DNA from 2 places in the Romboutsia sp. BSD2780061687b_171204_C1 genome. Region 1 is predicted to be linked to the other one. Evidence: riboswitches for the same ligand, from Rfam matches in the RefSeq annotation. Region 1 holds a riboswitch; the other holds the start of a gene.
What was found. A riboswitch is a leader RNA that binds a small molecule or an ion and turns the genes downstream of it on or off. The one in region 1 is predicted to bind S-adenosylmethionine.
Positions count from the first base shown of each region.

Region 2: it holds a riboswitch for S-adenosylmethionine, as region 1 does, so the genes downstream of both, I2H23_RS09440 (O-acetylhomoserine aminocarboxypropyltransferase/cysteine synthase family protein) here and I2H23_RS10200 (Na+/H+ antiporter NhaC family protein) in region 1, are expected to answer to the same signal.

Region 1 covers NZ_JADMRK010000004.1:193,917-211,171, forward strand. The annotation lists gene I2H23_RS10145 (cellulose biosynthesis cyclic di-GMP-binding regulatory protein BcsB) at 1-968, opposite strand, end outside; gene I2H23_RS10150 (glycosyltransferase) at 980-2,230, opposite strand; gene I2H23_RS10155 (DUF2334 domain-containing protein) at 2,233-3,849, opposite strand; gene I2H23_RS10160 (diguanylate cyclase domain-containing protein) at 3,839-4,687, opposite strand; gene wecB (non-hydrolyzing UDP-N-acetylglucosamine 2-epimerase) at 4,727-5,827, opposite strand; gene I2H23_RS10170 (DUF4397 domain-containing protein) at 6,083-6,703, opposite strand; gene I2H23_RS10175 (carbon-nitrogen hydrolase family protein) at 6,874-7,716, shown strand; gene I2H23_RS10180 (hypothetical protein) at 7,757-8,263, opposite strand; gene I2H23_RS10185 (YgjV family protein) at 8,482-8,718, opposite strand; gene I2H23_RS10190 (L,D-transpeptidase family protein) at 8,777-9,235, opposite strand; gene I2H23_RS10195 (hypothetical protein) at 9,467-9,610, opposite strand; gene I2H23_RS10200 (Na+/H+ antiporter NhaC family protein) at 9,668-10,987, opposite strand; SAM riboswitch class I at 11,108-11,206, opposite strand; gene I2H23_RS10205 (hypothetical protein) at 11,388-11,738, opposite strand; gene I2H23_RS10210 (YtxH domain-containing protein) at 11,744-12,112, opposite strand; gene I2H23_RS10215 (hypothetical protein) at 12,334-12,882, shown strand; gene I2H23_RS10220 (deoxycytidylate deaminase) at 13,053-13,589, opposite strand; gene I2H23_RS10225 (hypothetical protein) at 13,961-14,332, opposite strand; gene I2H23_RS15615 (small, acid-soluble spore protein, alpha/beta type) at 14,590-14,718, opposite strand; gene nrdF (class 1b ribonucleoside-diphosphate reductase subunit beta) at 14,867-15,838, opposite strand; gene nrdE (class 1b ribonucleoside-diphosphate reductase subunit alpha) at 15,850-17,255, opposite strand, start outside.
Region 2 covers NZ_JADMRK010000004.1:49,056-66,310, reverse strand. The annotation lists gene mutL (DNA mismatch repair endonuclease MutL) at 1-1,917, shown strand, start outside; gene miaA (tRNA (adenosine(37)-N6)-dimethylallyltransferase MiaA) at 1,932-2,873, shown strand; gene hfq (RNA chaperone Hfq) at 2,959-3,201, shown strand; gene I2H23_RS09510 (methionine gamma-lyase family protein) at 3,360-4,637, shown strand; gene I2H23_RS09505 (helicase C-terminal domain-containing protein) at 4,967-5,062, shown strand; gene I2H23_RS09500 (hypothetical protein) at 5,254-5,451, shown strand; gene I2H23_RS09495 (hypothetical protein) at 5,608-7,377, shown strand; gene I2H23_RS09490 (DUF434 domain-containing protein) at 7,459-8,172, shown strand; gene I2H23_RS09485 (protein adenylyltransferase SelO) at 8,293-9,765, shown strand; gene I2H23_RS09480 (hypothetical protein) at 10,040-10,696, shown strand; gene I2H23_RS09475 (hypothetical protein) at 10,750-11,301, shown strand; gene I2H23_RS09470 (YdcF family protein) at 11,315-11,767, shown strand; gene I2H23_RS15380 (hypothetical protein) at 11,995-12,153, shown strand; gene I2H23_RS09460 (transcription repressor NadR) at 12,414-12,944, shown strand; gene I2H23_RS09455 (L-lactate dehydrogenase) at 13,042-13,995, opposite strand; gene I2H23_RS09450 (hypothetical protein) at 14,314-14,913, opposite strand; gene I2H23_RS09445 (hypothetical protein) at 15,152-15,709, shown strand; SAM riboswitch class I at 15,892-15,995, shown strand; gene I2H23_RS09440 (O-acetylhomoserine aminocarboxypropyltransferase/cysteine synthase family protein) at 16,051-17,255, shown strand, end outside.

The DNA of each region.
Region 1 (17,255 bases):
TCTTTATTTTTATAATTATATATGTCATCTACATCCGTATCTTTATTTATAATTATGCTATCTTTGTTTAATTCATTTATTAAATCTTTACTATTTATAAGTTTGCTAGCTTTTTTAAGTAGTTCTTCATTATTGGATATTATGATAAGCATTTTTTTATTTTTATCAAATATTGAATTTGTATTTTTTATAATACAATTTTTATCCAAATCTTCTTTTTCTTTTGCAGTTAATAAATTAAGTATTTCACTTGAAGTATTACTTTTATTGCCTATATATATAACATTTTTATCCTTGTTTTTAAATTGAGAGTATAGATTTATATCAAAATTAACATTATCATTTATTATTTTTTCTCCAAAACCACTACTAAGTATCATAGCCGAAGTTAATTCTTCACTTGAATAATTATCTGGTATTAATATACTAGTTTCTAATTCATTTCTTCCATTTTCATTTATATAAGTATCTTTGTACTCGCTTATCAAATTAGATGTTGGCTTATAATTATAGGATACACTTATATTTGATTCCTTATGTACTACTAACCAGTTAGCTGTATTTGAGTCATCTCTACAAACCTTATCAGAAATAGTTTTATAAGCTTTTATCTCTACTTTATTATAACCTGTCTTTATTAAATCTTTTGGTATATCTATATTTATTTCTTTTTTATATTCCTTATTTCCATCTAATCGTTCTGAATGGATTGGCACATCATTTACAATTATTGTTATTGTAGAATAATTCACATCTAATAGTTCACTTTTTGTAAATACTAAGTTAATCTTAGTTTTTTCAACTAAAGCATTTTTAGGAACTTCAAAATATTTATTAGTACTACTTATAACCCCATTCATAGTTATGTCATTTTTAAATTTGTAATTTTTTACATTTTGCTGTGCAAAAACTATATCACAGCTTGTAAAACTAATAATTAATGATATCATTATTGCTATTAATCTCATTTTATTTTCTCCTAAAATCGTTCGGTTTTATACCACTTAACTTCTCTTTTGTGTATGGCGTCAGAAAAATACCCAACCATTCCTTTTATAGCAACAAATAGCCACATTTGAGAATATGTAAAATACATAAGCCCAACTAAAAATATATTGCTTAAATTACTCTCTCCCTTTTCCATACTAAGTGTTATAGATACCTGTATTACAAATAGTATATATGATAGTATCCATATAGTAAAAAAATCAAATGGGATATTTATAGTTACTATTTTAAATATTCCTAAAATAAATATTATATCTGATAATACAACAGATGTTAAAAATAGAAAATATACTGAAAAGAAGTATAGTATATCAAACAGCACTCTATTTTGTTTGCCCTTAAATAAATTAGTAATATACTTAACTAATACATATATATTTCCCTTTACCCATCTTGTTCGTTGCTTTATCCATACATTTACAGTTTCTGGTTCTTGCTCCCAGGTTACTGATTGAGGGACATATGTTATTCTTTGTCCCATTTTATAAATCCTAAAACTTATTTCTGTATCCTCTGCTATTGCCTTTGTGTCCCATCCTCCTAATTTTTCTATAGTACTTCTTCTAAGTACAAAATTAGTGCCTGGTATAGTACAAAGACCTAATAATTGTTTTCTACCTGCTTGAGCTATCCATTGAAAACTTAGAGTTTCTATATTTATAAACTTAGTTAATATGTTTTTATGCTTGTTTCTAGTTCTAAATTTTCCTATAACAGCCCCTAGTTTTTCATCTTTAACTATGGTCTGTATCAAATATCTTAGTGCAGTTTTTTCTGGTGTATTGTCAGCATCATATATTGCAATATATTCTCCCTTAGATATTTGATATCCTATATTTAGTGCATTTGATTTTCCTTTACCACCTGTTATATTATCCGTATTTATGATGGTAAAATTATAATTTCTATATCTATTTTTTATATTTTCTAATATTTCCTTGGAATTATCACTAGAATTATCATTTATAACGATAAGTTCCATTTTATCTATAGGATAATCTAGTAGTAATAAAGATTCTACAGTTTTACCAATTACCTTGCCTTCATTATGTGCTGGTACTAGTATTGATACAAAAGGGAACTCTTTTAATTTTTCATCTTTAAATTTAAGACTCTTTAAATAATATATATATCCACTTATAGCTAGTATTATATTTGTTAAGAGTATAGCCCATATAGATGATAAGGAAATTAAAAATATATAATCTACTAAACCTATCATAATTATCTCCTTGTAAACTTTCGTCTATTTATAATCTTAAATACTATAAAGATTAATATAAATATTAGCAATACTACAACAACAAACTTTACAACTATATCATTTAACTTATTTATAGACTTATTAAACACTAAATCATTGTGTTTTCTTATAGATTTATACTTATCATAACTTGTTATTATATTCTTGTTATTTGATTCTATTTTTATATCATCTATATTTATATAGTTGTTTTCTTTTTTTAAATCTAAAAAGCTTACATTTTTAGATTTAATATATTCTATACACTCTTTTAAATAGTTTGTGTCTACATCAGTATGGAAAAAAAATCCTCCAGTATGGCCTCTTACCATAGATAGTTTATAATAATTATATTTTATTTTATCTACCGCTAATTTGTCATCTTTAGCTATATATCCTAAATTTTCCGGTATTAGTGTATTAAAATTTTTACTATCTTTTATTATATATGGAAATGTACTCATATTAAAAATTTCACTATTATTTTGGTATCTCCCCATATATGTAGATATGTATTTTTTGATTTCTTTATACCCATCTTGAATCATAGCATATTTTTGTGCTTCAAATCCCAATGGGTATATATCATTTTCTATACATAATCTTAGTCCACTTAATAACCTATTTTTAATATATATATTTATATCTTCACTTTTACTATTTAATATCTCTTTATTAAAAAATTCATACTCATCTTCATCTGATTTTTCTTTTCTATTATGATAGTATCCATTTAATATAACACTACCACCTTTATCTTGCATATATTTTATAGTATTTATAAAATTTTCATCTAGAGTGATTAATTCTTTAATACTCTTATCTCGATAAGTAGGTGTTAAAGATATTATGAATGGTATATTTTCTTCATATAAATAATTAGCTAAATCCTCTAATTTTTTTGTGTCACTAAGAGGATTTACATCTTCTATTTTTACAAATATTTTACTTTCTTCAAAAGAAGTTCGTTCAAAGAAATCATTTAACGTATCTTCAAATATATAAGATTCATACATGTTCCAATCAGATATATAATACAAATTTTTATCTTGCAATATATATGGGTATGTGTTATATCCATCACTCATAGTAGCAATAATATTACTTTTACTACTTGGTTGTATTATGTTGTAATCACTTTCATTTTCTAATACTATATCGTCTCCTTTATAGTTTAATCTTGTTATATTATTATTTTTATATATGTACTTTATTGAATATTTATTATTATACTCTAGTAAATTTGCAATTTTATCCCCTATCCAGTATATACGTTTATTGTAATTATTAATATCTTCTAAAAATATTTTATTCTCTATATTATTGTTTATATTTATAACAAAGACATAGTCATAATTGTTTAAACATCTTTTTTTATAATCATTTATATTAATATTGTCCACTTTATTATTAAATACGTATAGTAGCTCATTAAGGTGATTTACTGTATTAACATTAGACTTAAATTTAGTTTTAGTTTCATAAACTATAAGAGATTTTTTATTGCTATTATTTTCACTATAAATTCCACTTGAACTTGCTAAAATTATACTAATTATAATAGTTATTTCTATTATAAATTTTTTTTTAAACATCATATTGTAATTCCTCTTGTACATATGTTTTATATTCAATAGGAGACTTTATATTTTTTTTATACTCTACTGCTGCTATTTTTGTGTCTATATTTATGTAATTTTTATTATTTTTCAAGCTTAGACTAAGTTCATCTATACCTGTTTTTATTCTTTCTTTTACTATATTAGCACCAAATTCATCTGTATTTGGCATTATTATAGCTATAGTATCATTTTCTATTGTGTATCTTTCATCTTCTATTCTTGTAGACTTTACAACTATATTGCTTATATCTTTCATTAGTTTGTTAGTTTTAACTTCCCCAAGTATGTTCTTTATTTCTTTATAGTATGGTAAGTTTATAAGCATTAAAGATAATTGAGTTTCATGCCTTTTAGCCTTACTCATCTCTCTTTCTAGATTCATATAAAATGCTTTTATATTAAATAATCCTGTATCCTCATGTATAGTAACCAAATTTTTATATTCATTTTCTAGCTTAAGATTTGATTGTTGAAGATTATTTATACTATTTGTAAACTTTCCTGTTGTATAAGATATTATTGGCATAAATATCATCCATATATAAGACATATATGTTATTTCTACATTTTTCGTTAGATTTATATAAAATATATATGCTGCATATATAAATATAGAAACTGATGTTGCTATAAGCCCTATAATTATTCCCCCTGTGTAAGTCATAATTATAGTAAAAAATGTTATACAAAACATTATAAAACTTAAATTTTGTGTTTGAAATTTAATATCAAATACAAATAACATGGTGATTATAAATAACTCTAATATTAGTCCTAAAAAATATCCATCTATCTTCTTGGAAATTCTATTCATATTTTCACTACTTTCTTTTATTCATTCTTCTGATTTAATTTAATTTTGATATATTTTTTCAATAATATCGACAATGTATTTGCTTGCAAGCCCATCTCCATAAGGATTTGAAGCCTTTGACATCTCATTATATAATTTTTTGTTAGTTAGTAATTCCTTTGTGTATTTATATATGTTCTCTTCATTTGTACCTACTAATTTTAAAGTTTTAGCCTTAATCCCTTCTGGTCTTTCGGTAGTTTCTCTCAATACAAGAACTGGCTTTCCAAGAAATGGAGCTTCTTCTTGTATGCCTCCACTATCTGTTAGTATTAGATATGACTTATTTAATAAATTATGAAATTCAACTACACTTAAAGGTTCTATTACATGTACCTTTTTATTACCTTTGAATTCTTCTTTAACTAAATCTCTTATTTGAGGATTAAAATGTATTGGATACACTATTTCTACATCATCAAATTCCATAGATATTTTATTTACTGCTTTAAATATATTCTTCATATTGCTACCTAGATTTTCTCTTCTGTGGCATGTTAAAAGTATCATTCTGTTTTTTCCTATTTTGTCAGTTATTTCACTTTTGTATTCCTTATCTATAGTGGTTTTTAATGCATCTATTGCAGTATTTCCAGTTATATATATTTTTTCAGGATTTTTTCCTTCTTTTATCAAATTATCCTTTGATTTTTCTGTTGGTGCAAAGTGTATATCAGCTATAACAGATGTTAACTGTCTATTTAACTCTTCTGGAAAAGGAGAATATTTATTATAGGTTCTTAAACCTGCCTCTACATGACCTACTTTAACTTGATTATAAAAAGCAACTAAGGATGATATAAACGTTGTAGTTGTATCTCCATGTACAAGTATTATATCTGGCTTTACTTCTTTTATAACTTTATCTAACCCATTCATTATATTCGTGCTTATTTGAGACAAAGATTGATTTGACTTCATAATATTTAAATCATAATTAACCTTTATGTTAAATACGTCTAGTACTTGATCTAACATTTCTCTATGTTGTGCTGTTACACAAACTATAGACTCTATATTATCTCTAGACTCCAACTCTTTAACTAAAGGTGCCATTTTTATGGCTTCAGGCCTAGTCCCAAATACTGTCATTATTTTCATTTACTTCACCCCTGTATATTATTCCATAATAATTTTTATCTATATTATTATCTCTCAATATATTACATTAACTACAATATGATGTCAAAATTTATTGTTATTTATTATTTTTTTGTAGATTATATTTTTATTTTGATATTATTTATTATATTTTTTATTACTAAATTTATTCTATCAATTATAAATTAAGCATACCATTAAACTGTTAATATGTTCAAAGGTATGCTTCTCTTATATTTTAGTATTTAATATAAATTAAGCTTCTTTACATAAATAAGTATTCCCATCAACTGATTGTATAACACCTAAACTACCTAATTGACCAATTGCATATATAGTATATATTCTATCTGGATTTAATTTAACCCTTAACGGAAAAACTACATCTTTACTTTCACTTACTACTAATTTTACATTATACGTTCCTGGGTTTACATCTACATAACTAGTTCCCTCTCTAAATCCGATATCTTCAAAGAATGTCTCTCCATTTACTAGTATATCTACTGCTGGTGCATTTGGTGATAAATGTATAACTCTAAATGTAGAATATTCGCTTGATGGTTGTTTTTCTGAATAGTCTTTTATAACTAATAAAGATAAATCCCCTATATTCCCTGTCACTGCTACGGTATACATTTGCCCTTCATCTACTTCAAGCATTTGATTTATAACTGGATTTTCAGTAGTTCCAGATAAGTATATACCTACTGTATGTTCTCCTTCTTCTAACTCTACATACTCTGTAAATTCCATAAAATCTAATCCGCTAAATACAAGTGCCCCATCAATATAAATGTCTACTTTACCGATTTGTGGAGCGGCCTGAAATACTCTAACTAAAGATTTTCCTTCTTTTATTTGTAAACAATCCATTTTAAATCCCCCTTGATGACAATGTTCATTCTTTATATAATATGTGTCCATTATTTTATTTGTTACTTTATAAATTGATTTCATATATTTTCATTTTTTTAATGCAATGTTTGTATAGATAAACTACTATTAAAATATAAATATCTTATACTAGATTTAATTAAATTGAGGTGATTTTTATAAAAACTTTAGTTATACAAATAGATGTTAATTCTAATAAATTAAAGAATATATCCACTATAGAGAGATATATAAATTTAGCCATTAATAAATCTAAAATAGATTTAGTTATACTTCCAGAAATGTTTTGCTGCCCTTATGATAATAAGAATTTTCCTGTTTATTGTGAGGTAGAAGGAGGAAATCTTTATAATATTTTATCTGATATAGCTAAAAAATATAATATATATTTGGTAGCTGGATCCATTCCTGAAAAAGATAATAGTAAAATATATAATACTTCTTATGTTTTTGATCGATGTGGAAATAAGATAGCAAAACATAGAAAAATACATCTATTTGATATTTCTATAGATGCTGGCCAAAAATTTTTAGAATCTGATACATTATCATCTGGAAATGATGTTACAGTATTTGATACTGAATTTGGAAAAATTGGTCTTTGTATTTGCTATGATTTTAGATTTTTTGAGATATGCAAAATAATGGTTGATAAAGGCGCTAAGGCTATAATAGTTCCTGCATCATTCAACATGACTACAGGACCTATTCATTGGGAGCTACTATTTAAATCTAGAGCTGTTGATAATCAAGTTTATACAATAGGATGTTCTTCTTCCCGAAACAATAATTCTTCTTATATATCTTATGGAAACTCTATTTTAGTTTCTCCATTTGGGGAAGTATTAAATAGATTAGATGAAAAAGAGGGCTACTTTATAGCAGATATCGACTTTTCATATGTTGAAAAAATAAGAAATCAACTACCTTTATTAAAGCATCGTAGAAATGATTTGTATAATGTATCATATACAGATAATTCTAAAGTATAAATTTATTTTAATATATTATCTTAGTTTAATTTATTTGTAATTATTGAACTAAGTTTTTAGCTTTGTCAAAATCTAATACATAGTTAATAATAGATATCAACTTACTCCCTACTTCTATATCTTCATCACTTGCTAACCTTATATATATTCTTAACTCTTCCCAAAGCTTTTCTTTACCTAGATCTTCATTGCTTATATTATGAAGATCTCTTATTACTTCTATAATATTTATTTTTTTACTTTTATTTAGTGTATCATGATTTTTAATATAATCTATTGAAGAATCTACTAATTTAGTTAATTCCTTTTTATATTCTCTTATACTTAATTCTTTTTTGTATCCTACTAATTCTTTCATTAATTTTTCTAAATCAGATTTTGAGTAATTCCATACTCTACCATCATATTTTTTTATATTTTCTATACATGAATTATATTTATCTATTAGTTCTTCTAATCCTATAACTATTTCTAAATAGTTATTTTCTTCAATTAAGTTTTTGCATCTATTTATATCCTTATCAATCTCTCTTATTGTTTTATTCACATTTAGTCCTCTTTTCTATTTTAATTATAATTTTTATTATTATATATAATATATCAATTTACTTAGTTAATAAACATATTTTATCTCACTATTGTTATTTAAAATATTATACCTTTTTAATATTTTAGTTTATCTAATCTATTAATATAGAAAATATTTACTTTTAACAAAAAATAGCATAGATAAAATATCTACGCTATTAAATAATATTTTGTAATTTAATTTTTTTCTTTATATTTATAAATATTATATAAATTATATATATTTATAATAATTATAAGCGCATTAGATATGGCAACAGGATATGCTTTTACATATAATCCGTAAACTACAAATAAAAAACATCCTATAGAATTTATAATTCTAAGCTTTACTATAGATGTCATCGTTAATGATATAACTATAAATAAGGATGCTGAATATCCAATCCATTCAATAGGGTCAAAGCTAATCATAAAATTATCTCCTTTTTATTTCTTATAACTATTATTTGATATTTATATTTTTATATAACTATTTTATTATTATAGTAGTATTAATAGGTATATTATCATACATCCATCTAGCATTTTCTGTAGCTAATCTTATACATCCCATACTTATAGCTACTCCAAGTCTATCATCTATTACATAAAGTCCCTTAGGATCATATAGTATTGAGTGGTAATAGTAATCATCTACTATATTCATTGCATATTTTGCTGAACTTTTTTCTCCCCCTATAGCAGGATACTTTATACCTGACTTAAATATACCCTTTATTGTAGGAGTTGAGCTTTTTCCTACAGTGCTACTCCAAACGTGCAGTACCTTAAATCTATCATCTACTTTTTTTAATATATAGGTAAGTTTATCTTTAGTAGATGTAATTATAATATAGCCTGTATCACTTTTTATATGATTCTCATTTACAAACTCTTCCATATTTTTATCAAATTTGCTGTAATCTATCTGTCTATAGTATCTATTCATAAATAATATTTCACCTTCTCATAATAATATTTATTATAATTATGCTAATTATAAACTTTATGTGATATTTCAGTTAATTTAACTATTATTGTACGAATGTAAAATATTAAGTTTATTTTTTACACTCGCTAAACTGATTGGTATTACTTAACTGTAATAATTATCTACTAATTTTTGAAATATCATAATTTCCTTAAGCGTAAAAAAAGTGAAGTTTTAAAACTTCACTTTTTAAGTATTATTATGTTTCATATACTTATATGATTTAACTATACATCGAGCTTGATTTATAGTATATATTGATATTTCATAAGATGATGTTATTATAAAAGTCGATACTACTCCTACTAAGAAATCATAGTCACCTAATGCCATAATCTCCTCCAGTATTTCTTTTTTTATATTATATGAAACTAAAATTTTATAGTTACATTAAGCTACTTCTTTTTTCCTTTTATTAACTTTATTTAAGTTTGGAATACCAAATGTTATAGCTATTATTCCACAAGCTAACATTAACCAAGGATAATGTAGATATTTAATTAATTCAACAGGAGATATTCCTACCATCCCTGCAGCTGTTAATACTTGTGCACCATATGGAACTATGCCTTGCCAACAAGATGAGAATATATCTAATATACTTGCAGTTTTTCTATTATCTATATCAAATTTTGTAGCTATATCTTTTGCAAGTGGCCCTGCTGTTACTATTGCTATAGTGTTGTTTGCTGTACATAAATCTACTATACTTACTAATGCTGCTATACCAAACTCTGCACCTTTTTTAGTTTTTATTTTACTACTTATAAAATTAAGTATAAAGTCTATTCCACCATTTAATTTTATAAGTTCTACAAGTCCTCCGATTATTATAACAAGTAGACATAATTCATACATTCCTGATATACCACCTGATATAGCTTCTATAAATCCAAATAACCCAAATGAATTTGTAAATAATCCTATTGCACCTGCAAATACTACTCCAAAACTAAGTAAAACAAATACATTTACTCCACATAAAGCCCCTACTAAAACGCCTAAATATGGTAAAACTTTTATAAAATCATATCTATAGCTTGTGCTACCACCTAAACTATACCCTGATGTTATAGTAGCTAATAATATAGCAGTTATAATAGCTGCTGGTAAAACTATTAAGAAATTTACTCTAAATTTATCTTTTAATTCACATCCTTGAGTTTTGGTTGCTGCTATTGTAGTGTCTGATATCATAGATAAATTATCTCCAAACATAGCTCCACCTACAACAGCTCCTATTACTAATGGTGCTGGTATTCCTGTTTTAGCTGCAATTCCTATGCCTATTGGCCCAAGTGCTGCTATTGTTCCCATTGATGTTCCCATAGATATAGATATAAAACATCCTATTACAAATAACCCTGATACTAAAAGATTAGGAGGAAGAATTGATAAACTTAAATTAACAGTTGAGTCAACACCTCCCATTGCCTTAGCTACACTTGAAAAAGAACCTGCAAGTATAAATATCATAATCATAGATATTATATCTATATTACCTGCTCCTTTACAAAATACTTCTATCTTTTCTCCTAAACTAACTTTTCTATTAAGAGAAAATCCTACTATAGTTGCGATTATAAATGCTACTATTGCTGGCATTTTATAAAAATCCCCAGTTATTACCCCGCTACCTAAAAATACTATTAAAAATACACCCAGTGGTAATAATCCTAATATACTACCTTTTTTTGCTTCTTCTTTCATAATATACCTCCCTTTATATTAAAACTTCTAAAGAGTATAATTTTAATTTATTTAAATATACCTGATATTTTTTAATAAAAAAAACCTGAGATAACTCAGGCTTTGACAGCAAAAATTATACTCTCATCTTTCAGCTTATGCTGCAGGATTTAGCACCCGTATAATAATACTGGTTGCTGGGCTTCGTCGGGCCAGTCCCTCCGCCACTCTTGATAAGAATTATTTAATTATTTATATAATAGTTAATTTTCACAATTTTGTCAATATTATTTTTTAATTATTCTAATAAATCTACTTATAAATTATATATATTAATTTTTTATACATCTTAATTTATTATGATATATTAGCAAATAAAAAAAGTCATAATTAAATTATGATTTAATTATGACTTTTATGACTATTTATTAATAAATACAGATTTTAATATATTTAATATTTCAGTAAATATCTCAACATTAGATTTTACATTTTCTTTAGCCACTACTATATCTGCTGTTACATCTGTTGCAACTTCCGCAACGTCTTTTACATTTTCACTAATATCGCTGATATTATCAACTAAATTAGGTAATTTACCTACTACTGTATGTATGTCATCAGAATTTGTTGATACCACTGTATTGATATTTTTAATAAATTCATTAATATTTTTTAAAGTTATTATTAAAAATATTAATGCACCTATACCTAATAATGCTAGTATTATATATATTACATTTAAATCTATGTACATAATGTTATTCTCCATAGCAATTATTCTTTATCCTTAGCTTCTTGTGGAGCTTGTAATAATTCTACAACATTAGTATCTACTACGTCTTCATTTTCTTTCTTTTTACTATCTAAATACTCTTTTATTCTTCTCTTAGATTCATTTACATTTGTAGTTAATTTTTCTTTTGTTTTGGCAGCCTTTTCACTTACATTTGTGTTTATATCTTTAGCTGTATTTTTTATATCTTCTCTAGTTTCTTTTCCTGACTTAGGAGCTAATAAAACCCCACCTAGTATTCCTGTTATAGCACCTGTTGCAACACCTAGTGTAGCTATTTTTATCTTTTTATTTCTTTCTTTTGCTTTTTTAGCTTTTTTCTTTTGTTCTATTTTTTTTGCTAAACTCATGCTCATCACTCCTATTGTTAATTTGTATTATACCATTTTTTACTATTTTTCTAATATTTCTAATACATATATACCCAAATTAGTAAGTTTTAAAACAAAATAATTTATTTTTCTATTTATTTTTTTATATTTCAGCTAAATTAAATTATATAAATTAAACTTACATTTTATTTATACGTATGCACATAATAATATAATAATTATGGAAGGTAGGAATTGCTATGAAACATAAAGATATTAAGAAATTTAGTATATTACTTTACATTATTTATATTTTATCTATAATATTTTTTCTATTTAACAAAGAATTTGGAAAAAGCGTAATTAGCTTAATTTCGCTTATAATTACTTTTGTGCTTACTAAAGCTTATTTAAAAAACTTAGCTATACTTGACTGCCCATTGTACATAATTGGAAACATTTTTATATTATCTTCTTTTTTACTAGGTTCATGTTATGGACTTTACGATATAATCCCATTTTATGATGATTTTCTTCATTTTTGGTCTGGATTTATATCTGTTAAAATTGGATTTAATATACTAAAAAATATTAGTAGTAAAAATAATAAACTTTTAATATGTATGATTCTTTTCTTCTTTGCAATGGGCATATCAGCAATTTGTGAAATATGTGAATATTTACTAGATGTCTTATTTAAGATGAATACGCAATCTGGCGGTTTAAAAGATACCATGATAGATTTAATAGATGCTTCATGTGGTGCTTTTTTTATGATTGTATATTACTATAGAAAGTATTTAAGGTAAAATATTATATTAAACTCAACACTATTAAATATAAACAAAGCTACTTAACATATGTTAAGTAGCTTTGTTTATATTTAATATATCTTTTTACAGTAATCATTGTTGAATATAAATAAACAATGAATTATTATATATTTTTCTATAAAAGCTAAATTGTTTAGCCTAGCCTTTTAATAGCTCCTTGGCTTACTTAAGAATTCTTGAACACGTTTCTTCTCTTTCTCACGTTTAGCTTCTTGTTCTTCTTGCTCTTGTTTTAATGCATCTTCATATTTAATGTATTCTATTCCAGCTTCTTCAAATAGCTGCTGCCCTAAGCCTGTAGGATACTCTCCTTTAAATATTACTTTTTTTATTCCTGCTTGAATAATAGATATTGAGCAAAATACACAAGGTTGAGTAGTAGCATACAATGTAGCTCCTTCACAGCTTATTCCATGTTTAGCACATTGTATTATAGCATTTGCTTCAGCATGCCCAGCTCGACATAGTTCTAAGCCTTGTCCTGAAGGTATACCTCTTTTTTTTCTCTCGCAATAGCCAATATCTGAACAATGAATAGTTCCAGCAGGACTTCCATTATAACCTGTAGCTATAATTTGCTTTCCTTTTATAATTACAGCTCCTACTTGTCTTGAAACACACGTACTTCTAACTTTACTATCTTCGGCTATATCCATCGCCCACTCTGTAAATAATTTTCTCATATGATATGCTCCTTCTGTTCATTTATTATTTATAAATATCTTTATATGTCAAAATCCCTATAACCTTAGTTAAATCTAATCATTATACCCGCATCTATAATCTTATTTTTTATTTTCTTAAAATCATCTTAACTCACACGTCATTATTTTTTCAAGAGTTATTATAAATTTGTAATATTTAACTACTTATTTAACATAAATGTATATAATATATTTTTTTAGTAATAATATTACTATCCCTTTAATCATGCTCCTTAGTCATTAATTTTATATAGCTTTATTTTTCAGTTTATTATTAAAAAAAGACAGAAATAAATTCTGTCTTTTTTAATAATAGCCCTTAAGCATCTACTTAAAGGCATAATATATATTTATATAACATAAAGTTTTGAAATTATCTTATCATATTTACCTCTAGCCAAGCAAATACCACCTGCATACTTTATATATTCTTCTTCACTAAGTTTTCCTTCTTCAACTTCACTAAATCTATCAATAATATTAGAATTATCTAAAAAATCTTCTACACTTTCTAATATACAAATTAAATTTATCTTAAACCCATCTGAATTTAACTTTCTTTCTTGTTTTTCTTCTTTTAAATACACTACTTCATGTTCTTTGTCTAACGTAACCTTTACGAAATCTGAAAGCCTCTTTTCTGTTGGTAATAATACTGAATATTTTTCCATATCTAAAAATATTTCATACAATTCTTTTAGTCTTGCTAACTCTGAACTCATCCTTAATCTCCTTTATATAGCCTACCTATTAATCGTGGTTATACTTTGTACTTTCATTATAATTTCATCTACTTAATTCGTCAACTTTTTACACTAAAATGGTTTTAATTACTAAAAAAAGCATTGAGTTGTTTACTGACTTTCAACTCAATGCCTGTTAATTATTTATTTTTTTTATTATATTCTCTTAGTAGCTGTTCTTCACCCATTTCTACTAATCTTCTACTCATCACACCACCTAAGTTTCCACCTATATGTCAATTTTTATATGATGTATCATTAGATCCATCTATATGACTATTTGATATTCCTAGTTCATTTGCTATTTCTAGTTTCATTTGATTTAGAGCTTGTTTAGCATTACTTATTGCTGGTTTTTTAGACATTTTAATACCTCCTTAAACTTTCTTATATATTTTTATCAAATTTAAATGATATTATTATGTATTTTTGATTTATAAGATTATTAAAATGCTTTTACCTAATATAAAACATTAAACTAAAAAATCACTTGGTTTTATCCAAGTGATTTTTTTATATTAAGAAATCTTCATCTTTTAATTCTTCATATACACCTTTTTGATATCCATTACCTTTAGTCGAGAAAAAGTCGTGATTTTTGGTTTCTGTACTTAGTCCATTTAGTACTATTGGGTTTATTTCACTTACTTTATAGTATTCATTAAACCCTAAATTCTCTAATGCCCTATTAGCATTGTATTTTAAGAAATTTATAACTTCACTTTCAAGACCGCTATCTTTGTATATAGTGTTTGTATAGTTTATTTCATTTTCCATTAAATCTTCAAGTATTTTGTACATTCTATCTTTTAATTCTTCTTTTTTAGCTTCTTCAAACTTTTCATATATTTCTTGAGAAAGAAGTCCTATATACTTTCCATGTAGTGATTCATCTCTAAGTATAAGAGATATTATTTCTCCACTTGCAACCATTTTACCTTGGCCTGCTAGATATAGTGGATAGAAAAAACCTGAGTAGAATAAAAAGCTTTCTAAGAATACACTTGTTACCATAGATAAATATAAACTTTCTTCATCTTTTGTATTTTTATATTGGGCTAGTACTAAGTCCGCCTTTTTCTGAAGTGTTTCTTCACTTTCTATCCATTTAAATAATTCTTCAATTTCATCATTAGAAAGCAGTGTCATAAATATAGATGAGTAACTTTTAGCATGTATTTCTTCCATAGTTCCCATAAATGATAATACTGCTTTTCTTTGAAGGTTATCTGTAAGGCTCATCATAGATGGTACCCCATCATTTCCTTGCTTAGTGTCTAGTAATGTAAGTCCACCTAATACTTTTTTATATAATTCTTTTTCTTTTTCATTTAATTCATTAAATACTTTTAAATCTTTTGAAACTGATATTTCCTCTGGTAACCAAAATTGTTTTACATTTTGTTCCCAAAAGGCTTGAGTAAATCCATCATCTTCTTTATTCCAGTTTACTGCTTTGTGTATTTTTTCTAATTTAAATGTCATAGTACTCCCCCTTATACTGAACACATAAGACACTCATTGTTGTCTCTAGTCATTTTAGTTCTTGTGTAGTAAAGACTTTTTAGTCCTTTTTTGTAAGCATATATATATAATCTAGCTATATCTCTAGTTGTTTTATCATCTGTTACAAATAATGTTGTTGATATACCTTGGTCAACATGATTTTGGACTGTTGAAACTATATCTATAACTTTTCTCATATCCATTCTATATGCAGATTGGTAATAAAGCATGTTTTCATTAGTTAAAAAGGGCATAGGATATATAGTTGTAGAATCACCATATGTTCTAACTTCAACCGGCTCTGTAATTGGCATTATACTTGATGTTGCATTTTGAACATAACTAATACTTTGAGTTGGTGCTATTGCTGTTAAGTATGCATTATATAATCCATGTACTTTTACTTCATCTAATAAAGCTTCCCATTCTTTAGTTGTAGGTATATGTATACCTTCAAACAATTTTTTTACTTTATCTGTCTTAGGTAAGTATGAATTTTTATAATATTTTTTTAATACATTACTATCTTTTCCTTTTGCATATTCTGATTTTTCAAACCCAACAAATGTTTTATTTCTCTCTTTAGCTATATTCATAGATGACTTTATAGCAAAATGTCTAACCATTGCAAAAAATACATTACAAAAGTCTATTGCTTCTTCTGATGTATAAAGTATATTTTCTCTCACTAAGTATCCATGTAAATTCATAGCACCAAGACCTACTGCATGTGACGAATCATTTCCATTTTTGATTGTTGGCACTTCATTTATACTAGTGTTATCAGAAACAAAAGTTAATGCTCTTATTGCAGTATCAATTGAATTTTCTATATCTTTATTATCCATTACATTAGCAATGTTTAAAGAACCTAAATTGCAACTTATATCTTGTCCCCATATATTTTCTCCAGCATATCCTTTTATATTTGATGGTGTTTGATATTGAAATATTTCACAACATAAATTAGACATTTTGATTTTACCAACGTCTTTTAGTATATGTTCTCTATTTGCAGTATCTAAAAATACAACATATGGGTATCCACTTTCTTGTTGCATCTGTGCTATCTTTGTTAGCATTTTTCTAGGATTTATTTCTTTTTTTCGTATATCTTCATCATTTTTTAAAATATCATACCATTTTTCCATATCCATCTCATCAAGATTTATATTATATTTTTTATAAACAGAATGAGGATAAAATGCATAAGCCACCTCATTTTTCTCTGCCAATTCCATAAATTTATCTGGTATTAATGCCCCTAAAGATAATGATGCTAATCTTATTTTTTCATCTGCATTTATCTTTTTGGTATCCATAAGTAATTCAAAATCTGGATGAAATACACTTAAATATACAGCCCCGGCACCTTGTCTTGCACCCATTTGGTTAA
Region 2 (17,255 bases), 140 kb from region 1:
GTTGATAAGTCATTTTTAAGACATGCAACAAGCAAAATTGAGAAAATTGATGATTTATATGACTTATATTCCCTAGGTTTTAGAGGAGAGGCACTAGCATCTATAAGTGCGGTAAGTAAGCTTGAAATGATAACAAAAACTAAGGAAGAATCAATAGGAACCAAGGTTATAGTTGAGGGTGGAAAGATTATATCTAAGGAACCAGTAGGATGTTCTAATGGAACTACTATCATAATAAAAGATATATTCTTTAATACTCCAGCTAGACAAAAGTTCTTAAAATCAAATCATGCTGAAACTATAAATATAAGTGATTTAATAAACAAATTAGCTATAGGAAATCCTAATATTCAATTTAAATATATAAATAACAACAAACCTATGTTAAATACACCTGGAGATAATAGATTAATTAGCGCCATAAGAAGTATATATGGAAAAGATGTATGTGAAAATTTAGTTAAGCTTAAATATAAAAGTGATAACTTTGAAATAAAAGGTTATGTTGGAGATAATAATGTGTATCGTTCAAATAAAAACCTTCAGCATATATATATAAACAATAGATTTGTTAAAAGTAAAATTATATTAGATGCTATAAATGAAGCTTATAAAGGTATAATACCTATAAATAAACATGCTGTATGCTTTTTAGATATAAAAATTAATCCAGGTAGTATAGATGTTAATATACATCCAACAAAACTTGAGGTAAAGTTTGAAAATGAAAAAGAAGTATATATAGAACTTAGAGATTTAATAAGAAGAACATTACTTAACAATCATTTAATAGGAAAATATGAAGCTAGCGATAGTATAAATAATTTAGATAAAATTAATGCAGTAGATAATAAAAGTAGTATACTAAATAAAAAAGAAGGCAAAGTTAATTTAGATGATATAGCTATGGATAAGATAGAGGTAGTAGAATTAGACAGTCAAAAACCTATAGATAATTTTTTAGGATTAGATGATGTATTAAAAAGTAAAACATCAAACGACAAAAATATAAATGTTTCACATGAAAACAAAAATATTTTATACAACGAAGAAAGTACTAAAGAGGATGTTATAAAAGAAAATACACCTAAAATCTATATAGATGACGATATTAAATTAACTAAGGATTCAAATAATGAATTTTTAATAGAAGGAAAGATAAATTTAGACAAAACATTTTCTATAGAGGAAATAAGTAAGTTAGATGAAGATAAAAATGATAGCTTACAAAAAAGTTTAGAAAACAATATATTAAACACTACTAATATAAATGATTTATCTATAACAAGTGATAGTGAAAGTATTCAAGAAGGATTTTTTAAAGAGGAAAAAAGTAAATTCTCTTTAAGTGAATACAAAGTATTAGGAACTATATTTGATACTTATATAGTAATGTCCAAAGGAAATTCTATGTATTTGCTAGATCAACATGCAGCACATGAAAAGGTCTTATACGAAAGGTATATGGACAAGTTTTATAAAAGTGATATAAGTATGCAAATGTTACTAGATCCAATAATATTAGAGTTATCAAATGTAGATATGCTTCAGGTAGAGAAAAACTTGGAATTATTTATGAAATTTGGGTTTGAAATTGAAATCTTTGGTAATAATCATATAATGATAAGATGTGTACCAACTGTATTTGGAGTCCCTGAAAGTGAGAAATTTATACTACAAATAATAGACAATATAGAAGATATAAATAATAACTATGAACTAAAAGGAGAAAAGTTTGCATCAATGGCTTGTAGATCAGCTATAAAAGCTAATGATAAGATAAAAAATGTAGAAATAAATAGCTTATTTAGTCAGATGGAAGCTTGTGAAAATCCTTTTACTTGTCCTCATGGTAGACCAGTATTAGTAGAGATTTCTAAAAAAGAAATAGAAAAAATGTTCAAAAGAATTATGTAGATAGGAAGGTAATTATGAAAAAGATTCCACTTATAATACTTACAGGACCAACAGCTGTTGGTAAAACAGAATTATCAATAAATTTAGCAAAGTCCTTAGATGCTGATATTATTTCAGCAGATTCTATGCAAATATATGAGTATATGGATATAGGAAGTGCGAAGGTAACTAAAGAGGAAATGAACGGTGTAACTCATTATTTGATAGATGAAGTAAAACCTAACTATGCTTTTTCGGTGTCGGAATTTCAAAGTCGAGCAAACAAATATATAGAAAAAATACATCAAGAAGGTAAAAATGTTTTAGTAACTGGTGGTACGGGATTATATCTAAACTCATTAATATACAATATGGATTTTGCAAAATCTGATGCAAACAACGAATTAAGAGATAAATTACAGCAAGAATTAAAAGAAAATGGAATAGATTATATGCATCAAAAACTAAAAGAACTAGATAGTGATGCGGCGGATAGAATACACAAAAATAATACAAAAAGAGTTATAAGAGCATTAGAAGTATGTCTTAGCGGAGAAAAAATGAATGATTTTTCTAATGACTTAAGATTTAATGAAAAATATGAACCGATAATAATAGTTCTAAATAGAGAAAGAGAACATTTATATGAAAGAATAAACAAAAGAGTAGATATAATGATGGATTGTGGACTTATAGATGAGGTTAAAAATCTTTTATCTATGGGATATACTAAGGATATGATATCTATGCAAGGAATTGGTTACAAAGAGATAATAAAGTATTTAGATGGAGAGTACACTCTTGACGAAGCAGTAGAAATTATAAAAAGAGATTCTAGAAGATATGCAAAACGTCAATTAACATGGTTTAGAAGGTATAAAGATGCGAAATGGTTTAATCTAGATGAATATAGTGATAAAAAAGAATTGGAAAAAGAAGTAAATAACTATATTGAAAAAAGATTACAACTTGTATAAAATAGAGTATAGAGGAATAGTATAAAATAAATTAAAATATATTAATCTTTAAAATTTAATTAAGATCTCGGGAGGATATATACAAATGAAAAATGCCGTATTAAATTTACAGGATATGTTTTTAAATAATGCTAGAAAAGATAAAACACCTGTAACTATATTTTTAATGAATGGAGTTCAAGTAAAAGGTTTAGTTAAGGGGTTTGATAGTTATATAATATTATTAGAAGGCGAGAACAAGCAACAAAATATGATATATAAGCATGCGGTATCAACTATAATACCTGCAAGACCTATTAATTTACAGAATCCAAATATGCAAAAATAAACTTAGATAGATAAAAGGCTAACATGTGTTAGCCTTTTTTATTTAATTATAAATGTAAAATATTTTTGAAGATATTAGTGAATTTACTTTTTAATTTGCATTAAAAAATTCAATATGATAAAATTTGATTGTTAAAATAAATAAGACAGGTGGAAAATATGCTAAAGGAAACAAAAGAATTATTACAAAGTTTCTACGGATTAGATGATGAAACATTCAACTTATCTGAAGAAGTTATAAAAGAGATAGAACCAAGATTTGAAGAAATAAAAAAAATAAGAGAATATAATCAATATAAAGTATTAAAAGCAATGCAGGAAGCCAACTTAAGTGATAATCACTTTAACTGGACAACTGGGTATGGATACAATGATATTGGACGTGAAAAAATAGAAGAAATATATGCAAGTGTATTTAATGCAGAAGATGCAATAGTTAGACCTATAATAGTTAATGGAACTCATGCACTAACTCTTTGCTTACAAGGTATAGTTAGACCAGGTGATGAGATATTATCAGTTACTGGGAAACCATATGATACATTAGAAGGTGTAATAGGTATAAGAGAAGAAAAAGGTTCTTTAAAAGAGTTTGGAGTAACTTATAACCAAGTAGATTTCTTAGAAGATGGAAATGTTGACTTAGAAGGAATTAAAGAAAAGGTAAATGATAAAACTAAACTTGTAATGATACAAAGGTCTAAAGGATATTCTTGGAGAAAATCTTTAACAATAGAAGATATAAAAGAGATAATAGATACTGTAAGAAGTGTAAAGCCTGAAGTAATAGTTATGGTTGATAACTGTTATGGGGAATTTATAGAAACTAAAGAGCCAACAGATGTAGGTGCTGATATAATGGCAGGATCACTTATAAAAAATCCAGGTGGTGGACTTGCTCTAACAGGTGGATATATAGTAGGAAGAAAAGACTTAGTAGAACTTATATCATATAGATTAACTTCTCCTGGTATAGGTAAAGAATGTGGATTAACATTTGGTACTAGTAGAACTGTACTTCAAGGATTCTTTATGGCTCCATATGTAGTTAGCCAAGCTGTTATGGGTGCAATATACTGTGCTAGAATGTTTGAAAAGTTAGGATATGAAGTTCTTCCAAAGTATGATGATCCAAGAAGTGATATAATACAAATAGTTAGACTTAAAAATGCTGATGAGGTTATAGCATTCTGTCAAGGAATACAAGCAGCGGCACCAGTTGATTCATATGTTAAGCCAGTACCTTGGGCAATGCCAGGATATGATAGCGATGTTATAATGGCAGCAGGTGCATTTATACAAGGTTCTTCTATAGAATTAAGTGCAGATGCTCCTATAAAGCCTCCATATAATGTATATTTCCAAGGTGGACTTACATTTGACCATTCTAAGATGGGTACATTAAAGGCTATAGAATACATGAAAAAAAATAGTTAATATAAATACTCTATGTTATAGATAATAAGTCTATAATGTAGGGTATTTTTTTAATAAAAAGAAAACTAATATGAATAATATAAAGATATCACTAAGAAACTTAGTTGGATTTATAATGAGGCGAGGAAGTATAGATAATAGATAGTTAGGTTGAGAAAAAGCAATAGAAGGAATTAGAGGGAACAAAAGGGTTAAAAAATTATATGGCGAAAACTATACACCAGAAGTACCTATAAAGCATGCTTTTATATATGAAGGTTTAGACATAATAGTAGAAGGTAGAATAGATGAAAATACAAATCCACTATATTTAGAGCAAGCAAAGAATTATGGATTATATGACTAAGGTACTTCAAGGAGCTAGAAGATGTATAAGAACTAATAGAGATAAAGGAGTAATACTTCTCTTAGACAATAGGTATTAGCAAAGAAGGTATCAAAGTTTATTTTCATCTGATTGGAGAGATAATATTAGAGTTAGAAAAAGTGAAGACGTTAAGAATTGTTGTGATAAGTTCTGGAGATAAATAAAGGATATAAAATATAATGATAAGATATATAATTTGTTTTAAGGAATATTAAATTGATACATAGGGGTAAATACTAGAGGTGAAAAATGAAAGAAGAATTAGAAATACTAGAAAAATACCTTAAAAAGAAAAATTTAAAATACAATGAATTTAATGAATTAATAGGAAATTATTTTGTTAAAGAATATGAAGAATTAGATGATGATTACTATTTAATAAAGATAGTAAGACCAAATGGTTTAAAAGGAGAAGTATACACAGATTATATAAAGGTTATAAATTAGTTTTTTTTATCGTAAAATAAGAAAAGGTTAATTACTATTTGAACAAGCATTTATTCACGCTTAAAAATAAGATGAGGATAAACTTATAGTAAACATTTAGAGGTATATAAAAATTGGGTATAATATATAACAAAATATAATTTAGGGCGTGAGCTAATGGCAAAAGAAAGAAGACGTATAATAATAGACTTTGAAGTACTATCTAAAGCAGGGTTTTGGATGTGCTGTATGAAAGATTATAAAACGCAAAAAGAACATATTATAATAAATAATAGAGAAGAACTTTTAAGAGTATTTAACAAAAATAAAGAATCAGTATGGGTAGGATATAATATAAGAGGATACGATCAGTGGATATTAAAGTCAATAATAGCAGGCATAGATCCTTGTGATGTATCGTATAAGCTTGTTGAACGAAAAGTGTCAGGATGGAAAATAGATAGAAACTTACACAAGATACCTTTATATATATTTGAGATAAGTGACAGTTATAGAAGTTTAAAAGAGCTTGAATTATTTATGGGAGAAGATATAAGAGAAAGTAGTGTATCTTTTGATTTAGATAGATATCCAACAAAAAAAGAAATAGATGAGTTAACATCTTATTGTTTACATGATGTAAGAATGACTTATAAAGTATTTGAACAGATTTATTATAAATATGAAGCACAGTTAGGGCTTATAGAATACTTTAATTTAGATAAAGATATGTTTAATAAAACAGAAGCTCAACTAAGTGCATATATACTAGGTGCAAAAAAGCCTAATTACGATAGGAATGATACTAATGAATTTGATATAGTCAATACTTTAAAGCTTAGTAAATATAATCATATAAAAGATTGGTATGAAAATTATAATAATAGAGATTTAAAAAAATATCTAAGAACTAATGTATATGGAATTGAAACTGATTTTGGTTGGGGAGGACTTCACTCTGCTAGAAAAAAATATGAAGGGGAAGACTTTATAGTAAACTCAGATGTAAGCTCTTTTTATCCTTCTATAATGATAGAATATGATTTACTTAGTAGAAATGTAAAAAAACCTTCTAAGTACAAAGAAATAAGGGATACTAGAATTAAATTTAAAAAAGAAAATAATCCTATAGAAAAATCTCTTAAACTAGTATTAAATAGCACTTATGGTGCCTGTATGGATATTAATAATGAACTTTATGACCCTAGACAAGGAATATCTATATGCGTAAATGGACAACTTTTACTATTAGACCTTATAGAAAAGGTAGAATTGGAGTTTGGAAGCAGTGCAGAATTTATACAAGGCAATACTGATGGAGTTATGTTTAAGTTTAGTTCTAAGGAAGATGTAGATAAGTACTTAGATATTTGTAGCAAATGGTGCAAAAGAACTAGGATGGATTTAGAACATGATTTTATAAAGAAGATTATACAAAAAGATGTTAATAATTATATTTATATAAAAGAGGATGGTAATATTAAAAGTAAAGGTACTTATGTAAAGAAATTAAGTTTAATAGATAATGATTTACCTATAGTTAATAAAGCTTTGAAAGAAAAGTTAATTAATGATGTAGATATAGAAACTACTATAAATAACTCTAATAAGCTTATAGATTTTCAAAAATGTGTTAAGATAACTGGCAAATATAGTCATGCTGTATATGGTAGCGAAGAGATAAAATTAAAAGTCCTTAGGGTATTTGCCAGTAAGTCGAATTTAGATTTTGCTGTTATGAAAATGAAGTCAGATAATAAGCTAGAGAAGATAAGTTATACTCCTGATAGAGTATTTATAGATAATAGTAATATTATAAATAAAGATATACCAGATAAGCTTGATAAGGATTGGTATATATCTTTGGCTAAGGATAGACTAGGTAGCTTTGTTAGTGAAGATAAATTTACTTTATTTGATTACTTAGATATATTAAATAAAAAGTAATAAATAATATTTTGATCAACGTACAAAGACATTGGCGACATGAACGAAACGAATTTTATATAATAAGGGGTAAAATATAATATGGCTAAAATATCTAGGCGTGGATTTGATGAAAATGATAAAAGATGGTTTTCTGATAAAGAATTGATGAAACTAAAAAAAGCTAAAGAAGAAGTAGAATGGTTGATAAATAGAGATTATAAAATAGAACCGGTAGTAAATTTTGTTTCAAATAAATATCAATTCTCAATAAGACAAAGGGATGCTATAAAAAGATCTGTATGTTCTTATAAAAAGAAAATGATAAGAGAATCTAAAAAACTTCCAATAGATAAGGTAAGTGAAGGAACTATATATATAGATGGATTCAACTTGATAATAACACTAGAAGTCGCATTATCTAAAGGAACATTAATCATAGGAACTGATGAAAATATTAGGGATTTAGCAGGGCTTAGAGGAACTTATAAAATCATAGATAAAACAGAAGAAGCATTAAATTTAATTGGAATGTTTTTTAATGAATATGATCCTAGCGAAGTTATATTTTATTTAGATTCTCCAGTTTCTAATTCTGGTAATCTAAAATATAAAATATTAGATCATACAAAAAATTGGAAATTTAATACTGATGTTGTATTAGTTAACAATGCAGATATAATACTAGATAAGTTAGATAGAGTAGTTAGTAGCGATGCAGCTATAATTGATAAATGTATAAGTTATTTTAATATAGCAAAAGAGATAATAGATAAGTATATACAAGAAGCAAATATTATAGATCTGAACACATAGATATAAGGTTAATTTATAAATAATAAATAAAAAAGTAGCAAATGAAAATAATATATAAAAATAGAATATATAAAAATTAATATAAGATAAATTAAATATAAAAAATAGATAGGAGAAAAAATGACTAATAAGAACGAAACTAAAAAAATAGGATGGAATTTAGATAATAGCTATATTACTTTACCCAAAACATTTTTTAGTAAGATTAATTTAAATAAAGTAAGTTCACCAAAATTAGTTATTCTAAATTATCCACTAGCAGAATCTTTAGGGCTTAATAGCGATGCTCTTAAAAGTGATGAAGGAGTATCAATACTTGCAGGTAACAAAAAAATAGAAGAAGGCGCTTTTATTGCACAGGCTTATGCAGGACATCAATTTGGGTATTTTACAATGCTGGGAGATGGAAGAGCATTATTAATCGGTGAACAAATAACACCAAGTGGTGAAAGATATGATATTCAACTTAAAGGCTCTGGTAAAACACCATACTCTCGCCGAGGAGATGGGAGGGCAGTACTTGGCCCTATGCTTCGTGAATATATAATAAGTGAAGCTATGTATGGTTTAGGTATTCCAACTACCCGCAGCTTGGCAGTAATTAAAACTGGTGAATCTGTAATTCGAGAAGATATAAAACAAGGAGCAATACTTACTCGTATTGCATCTAGTCATATTAGATTTGGAACATTTGAGTATGCAGCAAATTTTGGAAGTACAAGTGATATTAAGGCTTTAGCAGATTATTCATTAAAAAGACACTTTCCACATATAGCTGATGATGAAGATAAATACATTAATTTACTAAAGGAAGTTATAAAAGTACATGCAAGCTTAGTTAGTAAATGGCAAAGCGTTGGATTTATACATGGTGTTATGAACACTGATAATATGACTATTAGTGGAGAAACTATTGACTATGGTCCTTGTGCATTTATGGACACATATAACCCTAATACTGTATTTAGTTCTATAGATACTCAGGGTCGTTATGCATATAAAAATCAACCAATTATGGCCGAGTGGAATTTATGTAGACTTGCAGAAGCATTATTACCATTATTACATGAAGATCAAAAAGAAGCTATAAAAATAGCTCAAGATGCTGTTTCTGAATTTTCAAATTTATATTATATAAATTGGCTATCAATAATGAGATCAAAGCTTGGAATATTTAATAAAGAGGAACAAGATAAATCTATAATTGAAGATTTACTTAATATGATGGAAAAATATAATGAAGATTATACTAATACTTTTATAGAGCTAACATTTAATAAAAATAGCAAAAAAGGTATGTTTAGTAGTGAAGAATTTAAAAATTGGTATAATATTTGGAAGGAAAGACTCAAGAGACAGTCTAGTTCAGAAGAGGAAATACTTAAATTAATGAAGAAATCTAATCCAGCAGTAATTCCAAGAAATTATAGAGTAGAAGAAGCTTTAGAAGCTGCTGATAAAGGCAACTTTGAAGTTATGATAAATCTTATCAATGCTATTTCAAAACCATATGAGCATTCAAAAGAGCAAGAAGAGTATTCAAAGTTACCTAAACCATCGAACTGCTCTTATAGAACTTATTGTGGAACATAAAAAATTAATAAAAATGAGAGAGGCTTTTATATAAAAGCCTCTTTTTAAACTTAAGAAAATTATGATACTTCAAAAATTGTGGGCGACATAAAGTGTTTCACTGACACGTCGCTTAGGCGAAGTAAATTTTTTATTACTAATATATTGAATTAGCTAAAATATTATTAATAATCTTACCTTACAAATTTGTAATCTTTATGAAAGATAAATCAATATGTAGATTTTAAGTTTTATAATAATATAATCATATATAAAAATAAAAGGAGAATTATTTATGAAACTTAGTAAAAGAACGATAGTAGGATTACTTTCAGCTGCAGTAATTTTAATAGGAGGGAAATTTGTATATGATAATTTTATAGACGATGATTTTACTTATCCATTAACTTATATATCAATAGAAGGGAATAAAAGAGAAAAAGATCAAATTGATACAATAGAGAAAAGCTTAAATAGTAATAAGTGTAAATTTGAAGAAATAAACTTTGAGATGCTTAAAGTTGATGATAATAATAATATGGTTATTAAAGAGTCTGAATATAATAAATTAGCTAATAAATTAGATTTAGAGAAGGTAAGGGTAAATGATAAAGAGGCCGCAATAATACCAAGATATGATGGTATAAAAAACTTTAAGTATATGAATGAGTTAAAAGAATTAACTAATTATAAAGTAGAAAACAACAATTTAAAAGTAGTAAGCGTAGTAGATAAAAAAATATTAATTACAGGTCTATTCAAAAGTCAAATTATTATAAGTGATAATTTGTATAACAAATTAGAAAAAGACAGTGAAAATAAAATAGTTACAGTTAAAGGATATGAATTTAAAGAAAATTCAAAATCAGATAAAGCTATATTACAGATAAAAGAGAATAAATTATTCTCAAATAATAATGAAAATGATATATTTTATCTTTTTTCTAAATAAATAGTAAGATTTAGAAAAAGATAAAAAATTATCTTTATTAAGAAAGGATGAATATGAATACCTTATTGTTTACCAGTATAATCATAATTTTATCAGGTACAATTTTATTTCTAGTAGAAAAAAGAAGTTTTCTAACAGGGCTTATATTAATAATTGGATTTTTAGGAATAACTTTTTATACATTAGCAACTTTATCAGATAAAAGTAATATTGCTAACACTTTAATACTTTTAATAGTCTATGGGTTAATACCTATATTAGTAGTAATATGTGCATTTTTATTTATTAAAAATGGAAGAAGTATGATAAAAAAAGAGGGGAAAAAGTTAGCAAATCTTCTTTCGTTAATTATAGGTATATATATATTTATTATGATATTTCTTAGTTACGTATTGATATATCATGGTAATAAATTAAATGTATTTACTTATATGGTTATTATATCAAAAATCGTAATGTCAGTATATTTAGGATTTATGTTTATAAGCTATTTAATTTATTCATATATATACCAAGTGATACCAGTAAGAAACAATATAAATTATATAATAGTTCTTGGTTCTGGATTGATTGGAGATAGAGTACCACCTCTTTTAACAAAGTAGATTAGATAAAGGAATTGATATATATAAAGATCAAAAAGACAGAGGGAATTTACCTAAGATAATTGTATCTGGAGGTCAAGGTCCAGATGAGTTAGTTTCAGAAGCATATGCTATGAAAAAATACTTAATATCACAAGGTATAAATAATGAAGATATTATTGCTGAGGATAAATCCACAACAACGTATGAGAACATGAAGTTTTCTAAGGCAATTATGGATAAATCAGGTAATTATAAATGTATTTTTGTAACTAATAATTATCATGTATTCCGTGCATCAATATTTGCTCGTAAGGTTGGATTAAAGGCAAATGGTGTAGGAGCTCCTACAGCTTTTTATTTTCTCCCAAGCGCGCTGATTCGAGAGTTTATAGCTATATTGTTCATATATAAATGGTTAAATATCATTATTATACTTTTATATTTAGTCTTAGTTATTAATTCATTATTACCAATCAATTTTTAGTTTTAAATAACATCAATAATCTATTTATTGAATAAGTATAAGTATATATAAATAGATGGAGGTACTAGATATGAAGGTAAATTTACCACAATCTGCAATAAATTTATTAAAAGGTATAATAGAAAAAAAATAAAGATAAACCGGGCACAATAAGAATATATTTTGCAGGATTTGGATGTAGCGGAGCAATATTTAATCTAGCATTAGATGAAAAAGAAGAATCCGATGTGGAGTATTTTATAGATGGACTACATTTTGTTATGGATAAGTTAGAGTATGAGAAATATAAAGATGTGACAATTATAGAAACACCTAACGGATTTATAATAAATGTTGATAATATGCCTCAAGGTGCAGGCTGCCATGGATGCACTGGTTGTAGTTAATAGTATCAAATTTATATATTAAATAAGAAAAAAATATATATAATTATAATAAGATACTAAAGATGGTACAGTGATTAAATTGGCATAATAAATTAAAGAGTTTACTGTTAAATATATTAAAATTATATTATATAAATAATAACAGTTTGGGTATTATACTCAGACTTTTATTATGAATTAAATGTAGTTTTGCTATAGATATTTTATATTATTTTATAGATAAGCAACATTTATTAAGATATAATAAAAATAGCATGTATATGAAAAGAGGTATTAAAATGACAGGTTCAGATAGAAGAGATAAGATATTAAATCTACTAAAAAATAAAAATAAAGCTGTGAGTGGATCAAAACTATCAAGTGAACTTAATGTAAGTAGACAAGTTATAGTAGGAGATGTTGCTCTTCTTAGAGCTAGTGGCATCCATATTATATCTACTCCAAGAGGGTATATATTAAATGACAATAAAGAAGACAATTATATAATAAAAACTATAGCTTGTAAGCATGATAAAGAAGATATAGAAGATGAATTAAATACTATAGTTGATGAAGGTGTTATAGTTGAAGATGTAATAGTAGAGCATAGTATATATGGTCAAATTAGTGGCAATCTGCACTTAGAATGTAGAAGAGATGTAAAAGAATTTATAAACAAGTTAAATTCAAAAGAAACTAGCCCTCTATCTCATTTAACAGATGGTGTACATCTTCACACGATAAAGTGCAAAGATGAAAAAACTTACGAACAAGTTGTAAACTCTTTAACTGAAAAAGGGTATTTATATTAATCTATATTGTATATTAAAACTGAGATGAAACTATATAATTTAAATAAAAAGTAAGGGGGAACAAATCGTTCCTCCTTACTTTTTATTTAAATATAAATTAATATCCAATACTTTTTAAATATTGTCTTAGTATATTATTTGAATTATTAAACTTAGCCTTTTCTTCTTCAGTCATATCGATTTCTATAACTTTTTCAGCTCCATTTATACCTATTATAGTTGGGACACCTGTATATACATCTGTTTCTCCATATTCACCTTCAAGTAAAGCTGAAACTGGTAAGATTCTTCTTTCATCACTAAATATTGATTTTATGATTCCAACAACTGCTGAAGCTATACCATAGTAAGTAGTACCTTTTCTATTGTATACTTCCCAACCAGCTTTAGCAGTTTTTTCTACTAAATTATCTAAATCTATTTCTTTTTTTAGTTTTTTGTTTTCTTCAATTAAGGTTAAAAGCGGTTTACCTGCAATGCTAACATTTGACCAAGGAACCATTTGAGAATCTCCATGTTCACCCATAGAATATGCATGTATAGATCTTGTGTCCACTTCATCTAAATATTTAGATAAGAAGTTTTTTAATCTTGATGAATCTATGGTAGTTCCTGTTCCTATTATTCTGTTTTTAGGAAGTCCAGATAACTTCCATATATGATATGAAATTATATCAACTGGATTTGAAGCAACTACAAAGAAACCATCAAATCCTGATTTCATTATTTCCTTAATTACTGAGTTACATATAGAAGCACTAACTTCTAAAGTATCAAGTCTAGATTGACCTTGTTTAGGTGCTGGTCCTGCAGTAAATATAACAATATCAGCATCACTACAATCTGCAAATGTTGCTTGTCTTATTTTAGTTCTTTGAGACATAAATTCTACTCCGTGAGTTAAATCCCAAGCTTCGCCTTTAGCTTTTTCTTCATTTATATCAATCATTAAAAGCTCATCACATACACATTGATTAACTAGTGCAAATCCACAGCTAGACCCAACTAGTCCCGTACCTACTATTGCTATTTTTCTTAATTTTAAACACATAAGTCATCCTCCTAAAGTTGTCTTTTGTAAAGTGTTTTGAAATGAATTTATTTGTATGGCTTAAGAAATAAGATAAGCAACCTATAAATTTTATTAGTTAAGTCTATATTGGTTATAAAATCATTATTATATATTTATTTTATAAAAAATTATAAATTGATGTATTCGGCATTATTATACTGCTGAATCTTTATAAAGTAAAGGATGAATTGATAATAAAAGAATAAAAAATCATTAAATTATATAAAGTTAAAGTAGCTTTTGTATTATATTTTACTTAAAAATTTGATTATAGATTCATATATAGATAGCTAGTATTTAAAATAAAGTTATTATACAATATATAACTAGTAAAAGTGATGTTATATAGTTAGCAATTTTAACATTAAATTTAAAGTAAGATAAGTATTTTATTAACTTTGGTTTTAAGTATTTATTAAATATTGAATATATAAAAATAAGTGAAAATCCACTCAGAGTATATGAAGAAATATTATGTATAAATTGTGGTAAATGAAATATATTAACTGTGATAACAAGCATAAGCAAAGTAAATGTAGTTGAGAGTATGTTAGAGTATTCTTCAGGTTTTAATATATATTCATTAAAAAAATTTTTATCATCAAAATTTATAATTTCACTTACTATCTTGTCTATTGACATAAAATCATAGTCATTGGTATAAACTCCAACATCAACTAAGTAAAGTGTTATTTCTTCATATATATGAATAATTTTTTCTTCAAAAATTTTTCTTATCTTAAATATGTCTTTTTCTAATACATTGTATATTTCGGTTTTTATTATATTCTTAATATCCCTATTAGAATCTAATTTAGTTTTTATATAAAAGCTTCCATCACAAAGTAAAAACTTATCATTTTGATTTCTTATGATTATCCCAATATATTCATTCATAATATCACCACTCATTGAAAATTTATGTAAATTATAGCATATTAGTTGATATTATCAATATTAAAAAATTATAAATATGAATAAATTAATTTTATATATGTAAGCAAGCTTAAATGAATAAACATAAAAAAGTATTTGACAATTATAAATTTAGTCACTAAACTGTAAATATATATGTAAAGACACATGTAATATGAATTAAATATACTAAATTAAAAAATATATTTGGAGGAGAGATATGAGAACTAAAAATATTGTATTATCAGCACTTTTATGTGCAATGGGAATTATTATACCAATGTTTTCACCAATTAAAATAATATTAGAACCGGCATCTTTTACATTAGCTAGTCATATACCAATATTTATAGCTATGTTTATATCATCAAAGACTGTTCTATTTGTAACACTTGGAACTACAATAGGTTTTTTATTTGGTGGTTTCCCATTACCAATTGTAATTAGAGCACTAAGTCATTTATTATTTGTTAGTATTGGGTGTATTTACTTAAACAAAAATAGGGATCTTATAAAGAGTATAAAAAGTTCTTTAGGATATTCATTTGTTATAGGATTAATTCATGCTATTGGAGAAGTTTTAGTAATTATACCTTTTTATTTTTCATCAAACCTTTCGGAAGGATTTTATAATCAAGGTTTTTTAGTATCTGTTATAGGATTAATAGGAGTTGGAACTATAATACATAGTATGTTAGATTTCTCTTTAGCAGTTTATGTATGGAATATTCTACCTAAAGAGGTTAGAAATAAATATGTAGTAAAAACTCAAAACTAGACAAAATTTTATAGAATATAGTAATTTGGAATAATCAATAATTAAGCAAAAATGGTAAGTTATAGTATAAAATATTTTATGAACATATACATATAAATATATATATAAATTAATTTATTAAATTATAATTTCGATAATTATAATATATAATACTTATTAAATAATAAAAATAAGTAGAAAGTCTTTTATTAAGAATAGTGGAGGGACTGGCCCTATGAAGCCTGGCAACAGCTAACTTAGTTAGAATTGTGCTAAATCCTGCAGGAGTTTTCCTGAGAGATAAAAGGCATATTGATTTGTTGCGTTAATAAAAGGCTTCCTAGATAAAAGGGGCTTTTTTTATGAAAAATTATAACAAGGAAACTTTATGTGTAAGAGGGGGATATAAACCAAATGTTGGGGAGCCTATGGTGTATCCTTTGGTTCAAAGTACAACCTTCAAATATGAAGATCCAGACTTAGTGGCAGATATATTTGATTTAAAAGCAGATGGCCATATGTATAGTAGAATAAGCAATCCAACAGTAGCAAATTTTGAAGAAAAAATAGCATATCTTGAAGGTGGCGTCGGAGCAGTTGCAGTTAGTTCAGGACAATCGGCGGTGCTTTTAGCTATTTTAAATATATGCAAAAGTGGAGACAATATAATATCAGTATCATCACTATATGGTGGAACTTATAATTTATTTAATATAACTCTTAGAAGTTTTGGAATAGAAACAAAATTTGTATCCAATAATGATGATAAAGAATATATACTATCCTTAGTAGATGAAAATACTAAAGCTATATATGGAGAAACTATAGGAAATCCAGGACTAGATATATTAGATTTTAAGAAATTAAGTGAAATAGCTAAAAAGGGGGATATTCCTTTTATAGTTGACAATACAGTAGCAAGCCCGTATTTATGTAATCCTATAAATTTTGGTGCAAATATAGTTATACATTCTACATCAAAATATATAGATGGTCATGCAGTGGCACTTGGAGGAATAGTTATTGATTGTGGTAATTTTAATTGGGATAATGGGAAATATCCATTATTAAGTGATGGAGATGTTAGTTGTCATGATATTAAATATGTTGAAGAATTTAGGAAAAGTGCATATATAACAAAGTTAAGAGCATCACTGCTTAGAGATTTAGGTAGCACAATGAGCCCTTTTAATGCATTTTTAAGTAATCTAGGATTGGAAACACTTCATCTTAGAATGAAAAAACATAGTAAAAATGCTTTAGTATTAGCAAAGTATTTAGAAAATCATGAAAAAGTAAGCTGGGTAAACTATCCATACTTAGAAAGTAGAGAAGATTATAAGAAAGTAAAAACTTACTTAAAAGGTGGAAGTGGAATATTAACATTTGGTATAAAAGGTGGAATAAATGAAGCTAAGACTTTTATAAAATCTTTAAAATTAGTAGATTTAGCAATACACCTTGGATTTAATAAAACATCAGTACTTCATCCAGCTAGCACTACTCATAGCCAACTGTCTAATGAAGATAAGATAAAGTGTGGAGTTAGTTTAGAGATGATTAGAGT